Regions from separate parts of the Brevibacillus sp. NL20B1 genome, predicted to be linked through region 1. Evidence: predicted binding sites of a transcription regulator. Region 1 holds the regulator's gene; the other holds the start of a gene.
What was found. Region 1 encodes CtsR, which represses protease genes until heat stress. Its sites were predicted from a motif close to ATGGTCAATAAAGGTCAAACA; they were not measured.
Positions count from the first base shown of each region.

Region 2: clpP (ATP-dependent Clp endopeptidase proteolytic subunit ClpP) is a predicted target of CtsR. The motif match lies at 1,271-1,291, and genes of this name have one in related genera.

Region 1 is NZ_JAGTPT010000029.1:59,127-62,197, reverse strand. It holds gene KDN35_RS17385 (MGDG synthase family glycosyltransferase) at 1-48, shown strand, start outside; gene KDN35_RS17380 (HAD-IA family hydrolase) at 74-760, shown strand; gene KDN35_RS17375 (CtsR family transcriptional regulator) at 1,294-1,758, shown strand; gene mcsA (protein-arginine kinase activator protein McsA) at 1,804-2,319, shown strand; gene mcsB (protein-arginine kinase McsB) at 2,341-3,071, shown strand, end outside.
Region 2 is NZ_JAGTPT010000033.1:7,485-10,555, forward strand. It holds gene KDN35_RS18140 (AAA family ATPase) at 1-16, shown strand, start outside; gene KDN35_RS18145 (hypothetical protein) at 189-362, shown strand; gene KDN35_RS18150 (H-type small acid-soluble spore protein) at 387-566, shown strand; gene clpP (ATP-dependent Clp endopeptidase proteolytic subunit ClpP) at 631-1,224, opposite strand; gene KDN35_RS18160 (bactofilin family protein) at 1,345-2,484, opposite strand; gene KDN35_RS18165 (zf-HC2 domain-containing protein) at 2,484-3,044, opposite strand; gene KDN35_RS18170 (RNA polymerase sigma factor) at 3,031-3,071, opposite strand, start outside.

The sequences.
Region 1 (3,071 bases):
CACAACGACATGACAACCCTGTTTGGGGAAGACAAAGAGACAGAGTAACCTGACAGGAACAATGGAGGGAGCCATGAGCATACCGTACGCTGTTTTGTTTGACATGGACGGAACCTTGTTGCAGACGGAGAAGCTGTCGACACCAGCGTTTCAGCGGACGTTTGAACAGCTTCGCGAAAAAGGTCTGTGGGACGGCCCCACCCCTGGCGAGCGGGAATTGGTCAATGTCTTGGGCATGACGATTGAGCAACTCTGGGCAAAATTGCTGCCGGGGGTCAGCGAAGATACCAAACAGATGGCCGATCGGCTGCTTTTGGAAAACGAACTGGCCCTGCTGCGGCAGAACGTCACCGATCTCTACCCGGGTGTCCGCGAAGTGCTTACGAAGCTGCATGCCGAGAACGTGGCCCTGTTTGTCGCCAGCAACGGGCAGGAACAATACATTGAAGCCATCTGCGATCATTACGGGCTGACGCCGCTGTTTACCGACCTGTACTCCGCGGGCCGCTTTCACACGCGTTCCAAACGGGATCTCGTGGCCAAACTGCTGCGTGATTACGATGTGAAACAGGCCGTCATGGTAGGAGACCGGCATTCCGATGTGGAAGCGGGCAAAGTGAACGGCCTGTTTACCGTGGGCTGCGACTTCGGTTTTGCCAAACAGGGGGAACTGGACGGAGCCGATGTGATCATTACCGCATTCTCGCAGCTGCCGGATCACCTGCCGGCCGTGACAACAGTTAACAGCAACCATCCCTAAACGTTCCGTTGGGGATGGTTTCAGCGTGTAGACAAAGTTCGCGGCGCATGGGAGATCGGGCCCGCTCGCTCGCTTGACGCCCAGCGCAGAAGCGGATAAAGTCCGCTCCAAAACGAGACGCGGGCAGGGGACAAACATCTGGGTGTTTCGCGGAAGTGAGACTTGTCTCCCCTGTTGATCCCCGCGTCTTCGTTTTTCCGCTGAGTGGGTCGTCAAAGGAGCTCGCTTGGCCCATCCTGCCATGCGACGGATATTGTCTTTTGCTTCGGTTGATGAATGGGCAGGCCTTCCGGCCTGGAAATCATTTTCTTATGGACGTTTATCCAATGAACGGTTTGCCTTCAGTCTGAAACCATCCCTAAACCTTCCGTTTGGGGATGGCTTTTGTTTTGGTTTCAACGACAGCCATTTTGCCTACACTAGAAACTGTATTCCCCTCTTGCATCCGTGCCATAAAGCCATTATAATCAAAGTCAAAGATAGTCAAAGTCAAGATCAAACAGATCAAACACAGTGGAACAGGAGGCGACGACTTGCGGAACATCTCGGACATTATTGAGCAGCATCTAAAGCGCATCATTCAAGAGAGTCCGAACGGCTCCGTCGAGATACAGCGCAGCGAGCTTGCCGACCTATTTCAGTGTGTGCCGTCACAGATCAATTACGTCATCAACACCCGCTTTACGGTCGAAAAAGGATACATCGTCGAGAGCAAGCGCGGCGGGGGCGGCTACATCCGCATCCGTAAAGTGCAGATCGTCAGCAAAGCCCGGTTGCAGGAGCTGTTGACCGAGGAGCTGATTGGCGAGAGCATCTCCCAGGGAGTGGGTCATGCGATTGTTGACCGCTTGCTGGAGGAAGGGTTGATCAACAACCGGGAAGCGGCTTTGATGAAAATCGCCACCTCGCGCAATGTGCTGACGGTGGAGGCGGAAATCCGCGACCGACTGCGGGCCAACATATTAAAACAGATGATAGCTGCCATTTTGCTGCGGTAGGGACTTTCACCAAGCCAACCCGGACCGGTTAGGAGGGACGATCTGATGAACTGTGAAGAATGCGGGAAACGACCGGCGACGCTGCATCTGACCAAAATCGTCAACGGCAAAAAAACGGAATATCATATCTGTGAGCACTGTGCTCAGGAAAAAGGGGATGTCTTTGCCGGTTTTCACAACTTCAGCATCAACAATCTCCTTTCGGGGCTGTTGCACTTTGATCCAATGACCAAAAAATCGCAGGAACCGGTACAGAAGCCGCTGCGCTGCGAAACCTGCGGGCTCACCTACGCCCAATTCAGCAAAAGCGGCCGGTTCGGTTGCAGCGACTGCTACACGTTTTTGGGCGACCGGTTGGATCCGCTCTTTCGCCGGATTCACGGCAATACCCAGCATATAGGGAAAGTGCCGGAGCGAACTGGCGGTCAACTCAAGCTGCGCAAAGAGCTGGAACAGCTAAAAAGCACGCTGCAGCACTACATCGCCAGCGAAGAGTTTGAAAAGGCGGCCGAAATTCGCGACCGCATCCGGGCGCTGGAACAAAAAATCGCGCAATCGTAAGCAGGGGGAGGTGAGGCGGATATGTCCCAACAGAAGTTCATGCAAAACCCGTGGAGCAACTGGATGAAAGGGGAGGGACCCGATTCCGACATCGTCATCAGCACGCGGCTGCGCATTGCCCGCAACCTGCGGCAGCATCCGTTCCCGCTGCTCGCCACCGATTCCCAGGCGGAAGAGGTCGTGAGGAAAGTGGCGGAGGTGAGCAGAAGCGAAGCGATGAAAAGCCGATACCCGGTGCAGCTGCTCCAGATGGACCAGCTGAGCCCGCTGGAGAAACGCGTGCTGGTAGAAAAACACCTGATCAGTCCCCACCTTGCCGAAGAATCCCGCAAAGGGGCTGTCCTGCTCAGCGAGGATGAATCCGTCAGCATCATGGTAAACGAGGAGGACCACATCCGCATTCAGGTGCTGCTGCCCGGCTTTCAGTTGAATGAAGCATGGGAGGTCGGCACCAAGATTGACGACGTGTTTGAAACGCAGCTGACGTACGCGTTTGACGAGAAGCGGGGGTATCTGACGAGCTGTCCGACCAACGTCGGCACCGGCATCCGCGCCTCGGTCATGCTGCATCTGCCAGCCCTGGTGATGACCCAGCAGATCAATCGCATTTTGCAGGCGATCAATCAGGTAGGACTGGTCGTCCGGGGCATCTACGGCGAAGGCAGTGAAGCGCTGGGCAACCTGTTCCAGCTGTCCAACCAGGTGACGCTGGGGATGTCGGAAGCGGACATCTTGTCCAACTTGTACAGTGT
Region 2 (3,071 bases), on a different contig from region 1:
TGACGCGACGGGGTGATTTGGCGCAACCGTAATATCCTCAAGGTACGCGTCTGTTTGGGGCAGGCTGCATGTTTTCCCGTCGCTCGGGGGAATGCTAACAGATGAAACAGGCAAGGCTTCCACTCGCTGCCGCATGCGATGGAGTCTTTCATCACCCGGTGCCCAACCGCGCCAAAGGAGGGAGACGTGTGGAGAACAACCGTGACACCCTATACGAAGGACGCGACCAGTACGACATGGACATTGACCGTATGGTAAACGAGGGGCTCGGCGGCGGACAGGTCAGCGACCAGAACGGATTGATCGAGGAGTCGACCACCGATACCATGACGGGCGCCAGTTCGGCCCGCGACAACCGCTGACAGCACCAAGGGAGGGAATGATACATGGATGTGAAGCGCGCACAGGAAATCCTGCGCTCCTCGGAAAAAATCGAGGTCCAGTACAAAGGGCAGCCGGTCTGGATCGACGGCGTGGATGAACGAACCGCGACGGCCCGCGTCCACATTGAAGGCAATCCGGCCAACAGCATGGCGGTCGAGGTCGGACAATTGGAGGAGAAGTAAAAACACCCGGCCTTGCTGGCCGGGTGTCGTGCTTCGAGGGGAAGAACCCTGTCAAGCCGATTGCTTATTTGGAAGAGGATTCCGGCGTGATTACCTTGTCGATCAGGCCGTACTCCAGCGCTTCCTGAGCGGTGAGGAAGTTGTCGCGGTCGGTATCCTTTTGAATCCGCTCCAGCGGCTGACCGGTGCGCTCGGCGAGGATTTTGTTCAGGTGTTCGCGCATTCTCAGGATGCGTTTGGCAGCGATTTCGATGTCGCTCGCCTGGCCTTGCGCGCCGCCGAGCGGCTGGTGAATCATCACTTCGCTGTTCGGCAGGGCAAAGCGTTTGCCCTTGGCGCCCGCCGCCAGCAAAAACGCCCCCATCGACGCGGCCATGCCGACACAAATGGTGGACACATCCGGTTTGATGAATTGCATCGTATCATAAATCGCCATACCGGCGGTAATCGAACCGCCCGGGCTGTTGATGTACAAGTGGATGTCTTTGTCCGGGTCCTCGGCCTGCAGGAACAGCAGTTGCGCTACGACGATGTTGGCAACGGTGTCGTTGATCGGCGTTCCGAGAAAGATAATGCGATCCTTTAGCAGGCGCGAATAAATATCATATGCACGTTCACCGCGATTCGTCTGTTCGATGACGGTGGGAATCAAGTTCATATGCATTAAGCCTTCCTCCTCTCTTGGTAAGATTAATCATACACGAAAGGTCAGTAAAGGTCAAACAGGTAACTGCAAGCCTTTCTCTCAGTTCTCTCCCAATCCTGCCTCTCCTAAACCTTATGGCGTCAGAAATGTTTTATTCGCCTGACGGACCGCGCAGGCCAGCGATCCGAGGAAGGCCATCCACACCGGCAGCGCGAACAGCCAGCCGGCAAACGGGATAATCAGCAGGCACTGCAGCGCCACCACGCCCAGCAGCTCGGCGAGCAGGGGGGGAAGCCGCCAGCGAAAACGCTCGGCCAGCCGGATGCCGATCCAGGAGCCGACAAACACCTTTGCCGACCAGGTAAGCAGCACGAATGCCAGCAGCAGCGCCACCGTCACCGGAATCCCGACGACGGTCACCAGCAGCGCGATCGACAGGAGCGGCAGGCCGAGCACCAAGCCGGCGCCACAAGCGAACGCCTGTCCCGGGTGCCGGTCCAATTGGCTGTAGATGCAGCTCAGCCCGGCCGGGAAGAGAAAGCGCACAGCCAGCCAGAGCAGCAGCGTGCTGAGCAGCGACGAGAGGCCCAACAGGATGGGAAAGTAGGAAAAGGTGTCTTGGTCTGCAGCCACCACCGCGGGGGAATACAGTTCCTTCCCTTTGAGGACAGCGCCGGAACCGATCGCAGCCCGATGCGGACTGGAGTAGACCAGATCGCCGCCGATCACGGCAGGTGCGTCAATCTGCAGGGAGCTGGAGTGGAGTAGTGAGATGCCTTCTCCGATTTCGCCCGTGATGCGCAGGGTGTCCACCTTGCCGTTTGCTTCACGGGCCACTTTGCCGTTCAGGTCCGCATGCGGGGTAAACATCAGCAGGCTGCCGCCTATACGGCCGTTCTGCTCCAGCACGATGTGGCTGGAACCGACGGTGACGTTTCGTTCCACATTGCCGGAGATCGACAGCTGCTGCGTGAAGGCGCGCACATCTCCCGCGACAGTGCCGTCGATGCGAGTGTCGACCGCAAACGCGAGGACATCACCGGTGACGCGTCCGCGTATCTGTACGTTTTCTGCAAGCACGTACAGGTCGCCGTTCACTGTTCCTTCGATGGAGACCGTATTGGCGTTGACCGCCAGATCGCCGTCGTGCACCGCGTCAGCCGGCAGCACGTAGCTATGGTTTGACACTGTGCCGAACGCATGGACTGCATGTGCCGGCACAAGCAGGAAAACGGACAGCAGCAGGCAGAGGATGAGTTTGATCCGTCCCATCAGTCGACCTCCCGATTCTGCAGCCGGGATGGAGGAAAGGGAAGGAAGCGTATGTTCACCAGCAAAAGCAGACCGATCAGCAGCAGCAGCGGCAGCGGCAGTGCCACCACGTATGGACCGGGGACGTTGAACAGGTCACCGGCGTTGTCCTTCAGCCACAGGGCTGATCCCCAAAAGAAGCGGGATGTCCAGGAATTCCACGCAGAGGCAACCCAGTGAAACCACACACTCTGCCAAAAAATGAGATACCCGGCCGCAACCGCCAGAAGAGTGCCCGCGCCAAGTATCGCCCGCCACAGCAGGCGGCGGCGATGCCGCCTGTGCAGGATGGCAATGCCTTCAATCTGCGCCGCCGTGAGCGAGTCCAACTCCAGCGGCGGCAGCGACGTATCCGCGGCGAAAATCGTCTCTGCCAGCAGATGCTGCTCGCCGGTCAACCGCTCCCACGACTGCCGGCAGTGAAAGCAGTGGTCCAGATGCTCTTGAACGCGGGCCGCTTCCTCGGCGGACAACTCGTCATCGCTGTACATCATCAAAGTCAGTTCGTCAATATGCGGCATCGGCCATTCTCCTTTCCTCCCGATGTT